Regions from separate parts of the Pectobacterium parmentieri genome, predicted to be linked through region 3. Evidence: predicted binding sites of a transcription regulator. Region 3 holds the regulator's gene; each other region holds the start of a gene.

Evidence for each region. The regulator CRP, encoded in region 3, controls carbon source genes, mostly activating them, when cyclic AMP is high. The targets are predictions, from matches to a motif close to ATGTGANNNNNNTCACAT.
Region 1: the regulator CRP is predicted to act here: its motif matches at 1,647-1,664, upstream of ompW (outer membrane protein OmpW).
Region 2: the regulator CRP is predicted to act here: its motif matches at 1,707-1,724, upstream of A8F97_RS11565 (YfcZ/YiiS family protein).
Region 4: the regulator CRP is predicted to act here: its motif matches at 1,359-1,376, upstream of aaeR (HTH-type transcriptional activator AaeR).

Annotation. Positions count from the first base shown of each region.
Region 1 covers NZ_CP015749.1:1,616,017-1,619,184, forward strand. The annotation lists gene A8F97_RS07135 (oligogalacturonate-specific porin KdgM family protein) at 6-734, shown strand; gene ompW (outer membrane protein OmpW) at 870-1,502, opposite strand; gene A8F97_RS07145 (YciC family protein) at 1,851-2,606, shown strand; gene A8F97_RS07150 (septation protein A) at 2,798-3,168, shown strand, end outside.
Region 2 covers NZ_CP015749.1:2,549,639-2,552,806, forward strand. The annotation lists gene fadI (acetyl-CoA C-acyltransferase FadI) at 1-1,138, opposite strand, end outside; gene A8F97_RS11565 (YfcZ/YiiS family protein) at 1,384-1,680, opposite strand; gene fadL (long-chain fatty acid transporter FadL) at 2,062-3,168, shown strand, end outside.
Region 3 covers NZ_CP015749.1:4,705,255-4,708,422, forward strand. The annotation lists gene argD (bifunctional acetylornithine/succinyldiaminopimelate transaminase) at 1-826, shown strand, start outside; gene crp (cAMP-activated global transcriptional regulator CRP) at 1,057-1,689, opposite strand; gene A8F97_RS21350 (OsmC family protein) at 2,064-2,471, shown strand; gene A8F97_RS21355 (phosphoribulokinase) at 2,638-3,168, opposite strand, start outside.
Region 4 covers NZ_CP015749.1:3,748,750-3,751,917, reverse strand. The annotation lists gene tldD (metalloprotease TldD) at 1-365, shown strand, start outside; gene aaeR (HTH-type transcriptional activator AaeR) at 397-1,341, opposite strand; gene aaeX (p-hydroxybenzoic acid efflux pump operon protein AaeX) at 1,702-1,905, shown strand; gene aaeA (p-hydroxybenzoic acid efflux pump subunit AaeA) at 1,976-2,878, shown strand; gene aaeB (p-hydroxybenzoic acid efflux pump subunit AaeB) at 2,890-3,168, shown strand, end outside.

The DNA.
Region 1 (3,168 bases), 1.9 Mb from region 3:
ATAAAATGAAAGTTAAAATTTTGACGATGATGGTAACCTCCTTAATCAGCTTAAGCTCCATGGCTGTTACGATTGACTACCGTCATGAAATGAAGGATACCAAGTCAGCCGATCACAAAGATCGCCTGCTGATGTCCCACCGTTTTGACAACGGTTTTGGCCTATCAATGGAAGGTAAATGGGGTCAAGCAAGCAACGACAAAACCCCCAATAAACCGTATAATGAAACCGTCAGCAACGGCACCGAAGTCACCGCCAGCTACCTGTATAAATTCAATAAAACCTTTGGATTGGAAGGCGGCCTGAATCTGGTTTCCAATTCTACTAGCAACAACTATCGTCCTTACATCAAAGGTACAGCGAATATTACCGATTCGCTGTATTATGGCCTGCGCTATCGTGCATCTTACCTTCGCGTAAGTGGTGATATTGGTAAATCAAGCGTGACAAACCCTACCGATATCACTGGTTATACCATCACCAGCACGCTGGGTTATAAACTGCCAGCGAACTTCGTGGTTGAATACGAACTCGAATACAACAAAAACAACAAAGCAGGCGCTACTTGGTATTTGTCTGATAGCGAGAATTATGAAATTAGCCACGATATTAAACTGGCTTACAAATTAGACAAAAATTGGACACCTTATGCACAGGTAGGTAACGTCAAAGGTAGTACTACCACTGACGAGCGCCAAACTCGCTACCGTGTTGGTGTACAGTACAGTTTCTAATGGCTAATGCCATGTAGAAATAGATTTAATAGTAAATAGCGTCATTTTTATTGGTTTGTTATTTCCTGTCTATAAAAACGGCGACGTTATTAACGTCGCCGTTTTTTATTCTTCACATTTAATCACCACACCAGATCAGAAACGATAGCCCACGCCAAACATAAAGGCCCATGGATCAAGTTTAGTATGAATACTTTGCTGATCGTTACCGGCTTTAAATTTCACATCGGTATCAATATCCATCCACCACACGGACATATTGAGCAACCAGTTTTTATCCAGGTTGTAATCCAATCCAGCCTGAGCAGCAACACCCCAGGAATTCTTCAGGCTCAGATCGCTCAGACCAGCACCTTTCCCCGTATCATTAAATTTCTCATCGAAGAACATCGTGTAGTTCAGGCCAACGCCCAAATAGGGACGTAATTTATCTTGAGCATCACCAAAATAGTATTGTGCTACCAGTGATGGTGGCAGGTGTTTAACTTCCGCAATAGTGCCTGTACCCGGTGTACCAACTTTGTGTTTGAACGGTGTGGCGGCGAGCAATTCAACACCAATATTGTCCGTTACCATATAGCTGAAAGTCAGACCCAACTGAGTATTGTTGCTAACCTGAAACTCCCCCAACCCCAGCACGTTGTCCGAGCTTTCAGCAGGACGCACGGTAGTCGTTCCTGCCCGAACAATGAAATCACCCGCTTGATGCGCCTGCACAAATACCGGCATAAACGTCGCTGCCAACCAGAAGAAAGATGTTTTTTTCATTACCCACTCCATTTGCATGGTTTAAATTCCGAGCAAAATATACCTCTAAGTAGGTATTATTGTTTAAAGCCAGATCACATCCTTTAAAGGTTTTACGTCCAAACTGAACCAAATCATTTATCACTAACCAATTAAAATTCATGGAATTGATCTAAATCAAAAAAGACAACACGACCAATAAAACGCGTCATCGGTGACAAGGAAAATCACTATTGGTAACCATGCCACATTGATCCGCCGTGAAGGGAAAAGCAGCATTGCATCGTTGATGGGGTGCCACAGTACGAATTAACAGGTTACAATCGTAAGTTAAGTTCTTTCTGTCGATTTATTTTTCAAGGAGCCTGCATGCCTATCACGGCCAACGCGCTATACCGTGACGCAATGAATTTTACCCGCAACCAGTTCATCAGCATCTTAATGATGTCACTGTTAACGGCATTCATTACTGTCATCATGAATAACGTCTTTTTGCCCTCAGTGGATGAATTACAGATTTTGCTACATTCCATTAATGATGACTTTCCAGCTTCAGCCAAGCTCGGCTTGATGGACCTGGTCCAGCAACTGACGCCTGAACAGAAAAACGTGTTACTGAAAATTTCGGCAGCCGATATTTTTTCTACATTAGTGGGCAACTCGTTACTGGTCGGCGGGGTATTAATGTTGATCCAGTTGGTTTCTAACGGGCAACGAACCAGTGCGCTACGTGCTATTGGGGCATCTACACCGTTTTTACTTAAATTGTTTATTTTTCTCTTACTCTGCACTTTTCTCATCCCACTCGGCATAGTACTTTTTATTGTTCCCGGTATTTTACTGGCGATTGCATTATGTTTGTCTCCCGTGATTATGGTGGCAGATAAAAGTGGCGTGTTTCATGCGATAAAACTCAGCGCCAGGTTGGCTTACGATAATTTACGCATTACCGCCTCTGCGATTGTGACGTGGATGCTAACGAAGATCGTTATCTTGTTACTCGTATCCTTGTTACCGATTTCATCACCAACGGTAATGGCCGTAGTGCTAAATGGGCTCGGCAACCTGATTTCCGCTATCCTGCTCATTTATCTATTCCGCCTTTATATGCTGCTGCGCGCTTAATCGTTGCGCCCTGCCTATGTCACAACGAACTGACATAGGCTTCGCAGATCCGCTACCACCCCAATCGTAATTCTCTGCAAATTATTACAATATCTCGGGAATGGTGATCCACAATAAAGGATAATGGCGTGAGCTATCGGATAACTCTTGCGGGTTATGACTACGACACTGTTGAGTGATGGATTGATATAATGAAGCAACTTCTTGATTTTATACCGTTGGTCGTTTTTTTTGCTTTCTACAAACTTTATGACATCTATGTGGCTTCAGGTGCATTAATTGCGGCAACAGCGTTGTCACTCGCGATCACTTGGGTGATGTACCGCAAAATAGAGAAAATGACGCTGGTCACTTTTGCGATGGTCGTCGTTTTTGGTTCTCTAACGCTGGTGTTCCATAACGATCTGTTTATCAAATGGAAAGTAACCATCATCTACACGTTGTTTGCCATTGCCCTGCTGGTTAGTCAGTTTGTCATGAAACAAACCCTGATCCAGAAGATGCTGGGTAAAGAGTTGACCTTACCGCAGCCTGTTTGGGGGAAACTGAATTTCGCCTGGGC
Region 2 (3,168 bases), 2.2 Mb from region 3:
TAGCGCGATCCACTTCGCCCAGTGCGGCGTTTCTGCCCAATTGGCTTCGGGCGAACTCATCGCTGGCAAACAGCTTCAGATTTGCCAACGTCTGGGCGGCAAAGGCTTCGTGCATATCAATGAGCGTCAGGTCGGCCAGTGCTACACCCGCCCTTGCCAGCGCAAGCGGGGACGCATAAGCCGGCCCCAACAACATATCACGCTGCACGCCGATGGCGCTGAATGCATAGCTGCGCAGGTAGCCTAACGGCGTAAGTCCCAGGCTTTTAGCCTTAGATTCACTCATCATCAAAACCGCCGCCGCACCATCCGTTAGTGGCGTACTGTTCGCTGCCGTCACCGTGCCATGCCGACGATCGAACGCCGGACGTAAACGCGAATACTGCTCTAAGGCCGAATCGTGGCGCACGTTGTTGTCTTCACTCAGTGCTTTCTCATAAGGAGGGACATACGCCGTCATCACTTCGTCCCGCAGCACACCCGATTCCCAAGCCTGTGCTGCCAGCTTGTGCGAGCGGTGCGCCAACTCATCCTGCTCTTCACGTGTGATGCCGTAGGTTTTTGCCATCTGTTCAGCGGTATCGCCCATGCGCAACCCGGTGGAATACTCCGCCACGGCGGGCGCAACCGGCAGCAAGTCTTTCGGACGCAGGCCACTTAATAGCTTCAACTTCTGGCCCAGCGTTCGGGCCTTGTTCATATCCACCAGTGTTCTGGCCAAAGCTTTGCTGACACCAATGGGCAGTACGGAAGAGGAGTCCGCCCCCCCGGCAATACCGACTTCCACCGTGCCTGCCATAATACTTTCCGCTACATTGGCGACGGCCTGAAAGCTGGTGGCACAGGCGCGTGAAACGCTATACGCATCGGTATGCACGCTCATACCCGTACCGAGCACAATCTCTCTGGCGATATTCGGCGCTTCAGGCATTTGGACCACCTGTCCGAACACCAATAACTCGATCAGTTCAGGATCGATACCCGTTCGAACCAGTAATTCACTGGTGACGAGTTTGCCTAACTCAATGGCAGGTACGCCATGATAGGCCGTTGCCTGCCGGGCAAATGGGGTGCGTAATCCGCTCACGAACGCAATGCGATCGCCACGGCGGGTTATCAGAGGTAATACCTCGCTCATAAACGCTCCTGTTAACCGAAAGTAGAGTACGCGCACAACAGGTCTGACCTGATTTCATTGTTAACCAGATAGTTACATTACGCAAAGCTGCGCAACATAAAAGTGTGAAGAACATGCACGTCGCTGCGAACAAAGATGAATAAATGGCAAAAAGCGGAGGGGAAAAACAGGGGTCAGGCGATTTGTTAGGGCAAGACAAGAAACAGCCAACAGGAGCCAGGAAAAGGCTCCTGCCAACACAAAAATTAACGCAGGCCGAGCTGGAAAATCATCGTTTCAGCCTGACAACTAAATGTAAAATCGATGTCCAGTTTCACACCGCCGTCTACCTCTTCCAGCGTACTGGTGATGTCGCAAGGTTCGGATTCTACCGCGCGCGCTTTTGCCGTCAGAGCAGTGAGTGCCACCTCTGCATCAGAACGATCGCCGAACACTTTACTGTAAGACGCCGTGCAATCCGTATTATCCATGATGGTGCCGACATCGACACAACAGCAGGCTGCGGTTTCTTCAGCACTGCATTTATTGATTACGTTCGTCATGATGCTTTCCTCTTAAGACGCGGGAGATTTGATCCAGTTCAAATATTTCTATCTTCCTTATATTTTACTCCTTCATGCTAAAGCAGTACCAGCACTTCATGCCAGCCAGTAATTTTAGTGATATCAGTCACATTAAAGTGTTATTAGGCAGTAAAGATCGCGTAATACTTCCTCACACAAATTAACCAAAACGTTAAGTAGATCTAATTACTGCATCATTTTGGAAATATTTAGAACACACAAATGCAACATTATCGTATTCCCAACTTATACTTTGGCAACTGGTCTGATTTGTCAGGCTGAGTGCGCCCCCTACAATGCGCGTCCCTTGTTACCCCGTGTAACAACGTTAAATAACAAGCATATAAAGAGGTTTTGGTCATGAGCCAGAAAAACCTGTTCAAACAATCCACAATTGCTGTTGCGGTGGCCCTGTTTTCAGCAAATGTGTCCGCGGCTGGTTTCCAGCTTAATGAATATTCATCATCGGGTCTGGGACGCGCGTTTTCTGGTGAAGGTGCCGTAGCCGACAATGCGACCTCTGGCAGCCGTAACCCGGCAACCATGACCATGTTTGACCGCCCTTCATTCTCCGGTGGCGTCACTTATATCAACCCGGATATTGATGTTCAGGGGAAAAACTCCCAAGTCCCAGGGCAGAACACCAGCGCCAAAAACATCGCACCACATGCCTGGGTACCTAACCTGCATTTCATCATGCCGCTTAACGAACAGTGGGCGATTGGTGCTTCCGCCACCACTAACTATGGTCTGGCGACTAAATTTAATGATAACTATGCAGCAGGTTCTATCGGCGGAGAGACCGACCTGTTGACATCAAACCTGAACCTGAGCGCTGCATATCGCCTGAATCAACATTTCAGCTTTGGTCTGGGCCTCAATGCGGTCTATGCCGATGCTAAGATTGTTCGTCGCGCTGGTGAACTGGCAAACATTCCTCCCGTCATTAACGGAGTACCGTCTGGTGGTTTGCAAGGCGTAGTCGCAGGCCCATCTTCAGAACTGGTTCACATGGAAGGTAAAGAGTGGGGCTACGGCTGGAATGCCGGTATCCTGTATGAAGTGGATGAAAACAATCGCTTCGGCCTGACCTACCGTTCCAAAGTCGACATCGACTTCGATGGTGATTACCGCAGTAATATCCCTGCGGGCCTCCCAGGAACACCTGTCGGGACAGGGGGGGCAACAATTCCCGGTAAGCTGACGCTGAACCTGCCGGAAATGTGGGAAGCCTCCGCCTACCACCGAGTAGCACCTAAATGGGCGGTGCATTACAGCCTGACCTACACCAGTTGGAGCCATTTCCAGGAACTGAAAGCGACAGGTAGCAATGGTAATACGCTGTTCCAGAAAGAGGAAGGCTTCCGTGATGCCTACCGTATCGCACTCGGCACCACCTACTATCATGACGATAACTGGACGTTCCGTAGCGGTATCGCATTTGATGACAGCCCTGTTCCGGCAGAT
Region 3 (3,168 bases):
CATCGCCTTCTACAATGCATTCCATGGTCGCACGCTGTTCACCGTTTCAGTTGGCGGACAACCTAAGTATGCCGATGGTTTCGGGCCTAAGCCTGCCGATATTGTGCACGTACCATTCAACGATCTGGCTGCGGTTAAAGCAGTGATGGACGATCACACCTGCGCGGTTGTGCTGGAGCCGATTCAGGGAGAGGGCGGTATTACACCCGCTACGCCTGAGTTTTTGCAGGGCGTTCGTGAGTTGTGCGATCAACATAAAGCGCTGTTGGTGTTTGATGAAGTGCAGAGCGGGATGGGGCGTACCGGTAAATTATTCAGCTATATGCACTATGGGATTACGCCGGATATCCTGACAACCGCTAAAGCGTTGGGCGGTGGTTTCCCTATTAGCGCGATGCTGACGACGGAAGAGATCGCATCGGCCATGACGGTTGGGGTACACGGAACGACCTATGGCGGCAATCCGCTGGCCTGTGCGGTGGCAGAAGCCGCGCTGGATATCATCAATACGCCGGAAGTGCTGTCGGGCGTAGCAGATCGTCACGATCGCTTTGTTAGTGAACTTGAGAAAATCAACCAGCAGTACGGTGTGTTTGATCAGGTACGTGGTATGGGGCTGCTGTTGGGGGCCGAACTGAAACCGCAGTGGCATGGCCGTGCGGGCGAATTTCTGGCTGCCGCAACGGCACAGGGGCTGATGGTGTTGATGGCGGGTCCGAACGTCATCCGTTTTGTGCCGTCTTTGATCATTGATGAAGATGATATTGCACAGGGGATGGCGAAATTCGCCAACGCTGTTGCGCAGGTCGTTAACGCAGGAAACTGAGTTACGCTCTTAAAATAGCAGCGATAAAAAAACGTAGGGAACGTTTTTCAACGTCGCTTGCGACGGCCCGCAGGGGGGCGGCCAGGGATGGCACGCCATAAAAAACGTAGGGAACGTTTTTCAACGTCGCTTGCGACGGCGCGTGGGGTGACGAGCAGAAAACTCGCCATAAAAAAAGCGTGAGGCCGAGGCTTCACGCTTTTTTATTGGTAGGGTACCGCGACAGGGATTTAGCGAGTGCCGTAAACGACGATCGTTTTACCGTGTGCAGAGATCAGATTCTGGTCTTCTAACATTTTCAGAATGCGGCCCACGGTTTCACGCGAGCAGCCAACGATTTGCCCAATTTCCTGACGGGTAATTTTAATTTGCATGCCATCCGGATGTGTCATGGCATCAGGTTGTTTGGCCAGGTTGAGTAATGTTTGGGCGATACGGCCAGTCACATCAAGGAAGGCGAGGTTGCCGACTTTTTCTGAAGTCACCTGAAGTCTGTTTGCCATTTGCGCAGACAGGCGCATGAGGATGTCCGGGTTAACCTGGATGAGTTGACGGAATTTTTTGTATGAAATTTCAGCCACTTCACAGGCAGTTTTTGCCCGAACCCAGGCACTGCGCTCCTGACCTTCTTCAAACAGGCCTAGCTCACCAATAAAATCGCCCTGATTGAGGTAGGAAAGAATCATTTCCTTGCCTTCTTCATCTTTGATTAGCACTGCGACAGAGCCTTTCACGATGTAGTAAAGCGTTTCTGCTTTTTCACCTTGGTGAATCAGCGTGCTCTTCGATGGATACTTGTGGATATGACAATGGGAAAGGAACCATTCGAGAGTTGGGTCTGTCTGCGGTTTGCCGAGAACCATTCGCTATCATCCTCTGTTGTAATTCACTGCGCAAATTACAGGGGTCAGAGTTCCCTGTACGGCGTGTTTAACTGCTAAAAAAATAAAATTCAGTCTAGGCAGAATGACGTCAGGGAATATACTGGAACCACTGTACCCTTGATTTTCCGGTTGCTACCTTGCCGCACCGTAAACGTGGCTGGGTATGTCTGGCTACGTCATCATCTTCTTCGTTTCTGGGTTTGTCCAGAAAAGGTCTATTCTATTTTTGTTTTAACACAGCTTTAATGATGTGTCTTGTGTTGTCTCGCTTCAGCATGACAAAGCTCTGATTAACGCTGGTTTTTGTACAGTAACGATATAAATTTTCAAAAAAATTTTAGTGGAGAGGCATCATGCAGGCTCGGGTAAAATGGGTTGAAGGCTTAACGTTTTTGGGCGAATCGGCATCAGGGCACCAGATATTGATGGACGGTAATTCTGGCGATAAAGCGCCTAGTCCGATGGAAATGGTGTTGATGTCCGTAGGGGGATGCAGCGCGATTGATGTGGTTTCAATTCTGCAAAAAGGCCGCAACGATGTGGCAGATTGTGAGGTGAAATTAACCTCGGAACGCCGCTCTGAAGCGCCGCGTTTATTTACCCATATCAATCTGCATTTTATTGTGACGGGGAAAGGGTTGACCGATAACGTCGTTGAGCGGGCGGTTGCCCTATCAGCGGAAAAATACTGCTCCGTGGCATTGATGCTGGGCAAAGCCGTTGAAGTGACGCACAGTCACGAAATTAGAGCGCTGGCATAGTTCCTTCCTCTGGGCACTAATTCTGCTCACTTGAGCCCGTTATTAGGAGAAACACCGGGGGGGAGGTTCTCGTAGGGAGGCCTCACCCCGGTGGACGGCCCGAGTATCTCGATGCATAAACGATTGGTATTATCCTCGGGCACGTTCTCACCGTGCCCAGCTTTGCTTATTCGATGGCTTTCCCTTCTATCAGCCGCTGCACCAGCGGTGCCATGATTAGCTCCATCGCTAGCCCCATTTTTCCGCCGGGGACGACCAACGTGTTGATGTGGGAGATAAACGCCCCCTGCAACATGGCGAGCAGATAGGGATAATCAATATTATCCAATCCCTGAAAGTGGATGACGACGAAACTTTCATCCAGTGAGGGGATTGACTTGGCAGCAAACGGGTTGGAGGTGTCCACGGTGGGGACGCGCTGGAAGTTGATGTGTGTGCGAGAAAACTGTGGCGTGATGTAGGTGATGTAGTCTTCCATAGAGCGGACGACGGAATCCATCACCGCTTCACGCGAATGACCACGTTCATTGACGTCACGAATCAGCTTTTGGATCCACTCCAGGTTGACGATCGGTACCACGCCGACGAGCAAATCGACATGCTGTGCCACGTCGTTTTGATCGGTGACCACGCCACCATGCAGCCCTTCATAGAACAGGATATCGGTGGGCTCCGGCATCGGTTCCCACGGTGTGAA
Region 4 (3,168 bases), 960 kb from region 3:
CACGTATGACCAACACCTACATGCTGGCTGGAAAATCCACACCGGAAGAGATTATCTCCAGTGTCGAATACGGCCTGTATGCGCCAAACTTTGGCGGCGGTCAGGTTGATATCACCTCTGGTAAATTCGTTTTCTCGACATCCGAAGCCTACCTGATCGAAAAAGGTCGGATTACCACGCCGGTCAAGGGCGCGACGCTGATTGGCTCTGGCATTGAAGCAATGCAGCAGATCTCGATGGTCGGCAACGATCTGGCGCTGGATAAAGGTGTCGGCGTATGCGGCAAAGAAGGGCAAAGCCTGCCAGTCGGTGTTGGTCAGCCTACGCTGAAGCTGGAAAGCCTGACTGTCGGCGGGACCGCGTAATTTGTTCTGATCCCCCGGTTAAAACCGCGCTTTATGAGCGCGGTTTTTTGTCCTCGCTATCATTCTCACTATAACCTTGATAGATCAGAGCGACGTTTTTGAAGTATTCCGTCATGTAGTTAATGCAGACCTGCACTTTTAGCGGCAGATTGTCCTTACGGGTGTAAAGCGCGTAAACCGGACGCGGGTCGGAGTGGTAGCGGTTGAACAGAATCTCTATTTCGCCGCGATTGATTTCGTCCACGATCCACATGAGCGGAACATACGCGATACCTGCCCCTGTCTTGAGCCAGCGCACCAGCGTTTGCGGGTCGTTAGTGACAAAGCGCCCCTGTGGTGTGATGCGGGTCGAAATGCCTTCCGGTGCGATTAGTTCGAATTCGCTATCGAGTCGTACACTGTATTCCAGCCAGGAAAAATTCCCCATATCTGTCGGTTTCTCCGGCGTACCGTGTTGCGCCAGATAACTTTTCGCGGCACAGACCACCATCGGCATTGAACCCAGACGCGTCGAGAACAGGCCGGAATCCTGCAGCGGGCCGACACGGATAACGATATCTAAGCCGTTGGCGATCAGGTCGGGAGCGGGGATGCCAGCAACCAGATTGACGGACAAACCGGGATATTCTTTTAGCATCTTGGCGGTCATGGTGGACAACACATGCTGCGCCATGGTGGAAGAACTGCCGATGCGCAGCGTGCCGATCGGCGTGTTGTTAAAGGCATAAAGTTGTTCGTGTACTTCATGAGCTTCATGCAGCATGCGGCGACAGCCGTGATAGTAAATTTTTCCCGCTTCCGTCAGCCCAATGCTGCGCGTGCTGCGGTTCAGCAGCTTAACTTGTAGTTCATTTTCAAGCTTGCTGACGGTCTGGCTGACGGCGGATACGCTCATCTGCAACTGGCGGGCGGCGGCGGTAAAAGAACCACATTCCACCACGCGAGCAAACACTGACATACTTTTTAGTCTTTCCATTATTCACTCTGGCTTAAAAGTGATTTAGATCACACTATGTAGATAAGGCGATAATAAGTATTCATAATATAGCCTATCCGTTGGTGTCGGGTGGAGCATTGTCCACCCAAGACTATCCAATGATTATGATTATTTACCCAATAGAGAGTAATACACTGATTTCCCATCGCTAGTCAGCCCCCTGCTGATATCGCTACTCATCAGTTTAACGCTATCTCCTTCGTTGGCCGTCAGCCTGCGGGATGAGGCCCTGTTGTCAATGCAGAACGTCAGCACGACGCAATGGAGCCGCACGACATAATTTACTACCTGGTAGCACACTTGTTCGTTACCGCTATCTACGAGAAAAAGGAAAAGAGGATGAGTTCACTCCCAGTTATGGTGTTGTTCGGGCTGTCATTTCCCCCCATATTTTTTGTCTTGCTGGTGTCGTTGACCCTGTTCTTTGTCGTGAACCGCCTACTGCTACCGACGGGTATCTATGATTTCGTTTGGCATCCGGCGCTGTTTAACAGCGCGCTGTTCTGCTGCTTATTCTATTTACTGTTCCGTTACGGCCTGTGAGGCGTCTGTGAAAAATTTCTTTTTAACCTTGTTTAGACGGCAGGCTACGCTGGCTAAAAAATTGAGCCGTATGGCCATCACGCTAGCCGTTGCGCTGTGTGCAATTGTGGCCATTTTTCGTGTCTGGGCGTTTTATACCGAATCGCCCTGGACGCGTGATGCCAAGTTCACTGCAGATGTGGTGGCGATTGCATCGGATGTCAGTGGGTTATTGACGGATGTGCGCGTTACGGACAATCAACTGGTGAATAAAGGTGATGTGTTGTTTGTTATCGATCAGCCGCGCTACAAGCAGGCTGTGACGCAGGCGGAAGCCGATGTCGCCTACTATCAGGCGCTGGTGACGGAAAAACGCCGAGAGTCAGGTCGTCGGGCGCGATTGGGCGTCAGTGCGATGTCGCAGGAAAATATCGATCAGTCCAGTAACGCATTGGAAACCGCAACGCACCAGCTTGCTAAAGCGCAGGCAGTATTGGTACTGGCGAAATTGGAACTGGAACGTACCGTGGTACGTGCCCCGGCCGACGGCTGGCTCACCAATCTGCATGTGCAAAACGGCGAGTTTATCGAGCGTGGTAACACGGTAGTGGCACTGGTGAAAAAGGATTCGTTCTACCTGCTGGCATACATGGAAGAGACCAAGCTTGAAGGCGTGCGCCGCGGTTATCGTGCGGAAATTACCCCACTCGGTAGCGAAAAGATATTTTACGGCACGGTGGATAGCGTAGCGGCTGGGGTCAATAACAACAGCAACAGTGCAAATACGAAAGGCTTGGCAAATGTAGATTCCAACTTGGAGTGGGTGCGTTTGGCACAGCGCGTGCCGGTGAAAATTCGCCTGGATCGTCAAATGGGTGACCTCTATCCGGCGGGCACTACCGCGACGGTGTTGATTACTGGCGAGCAGGTCAACAATGACAAAAGGCCTTCGCTGCTCATCAGCCTTTTCTATCGCCTGCGTGAGTTCGGTTAAGTGAGGCGATGATGAAAACCTCGTTGTTGGCAGACCCCCTATTCTTTACGACACCACAGCTTGCGCGCTTTCGCTTTGCTTTTAAGCTGACCTTTGCCGTCGTACTTTCCCTGTTCCTGGGGTTTCACCTGCAATTGGGGACCCCGAATACGGCAGTTATGACGGCGGCGATTGTCGCTGGTGGCCCTGCGTTCGTGGCAGGTGGTGAGCCGTTTTCTGGTGCCATTCGCCATCGTGGCATGTTGCGTATTGTCGGTACATTTATCGGCTGTATTGGTGCACTTGCCATC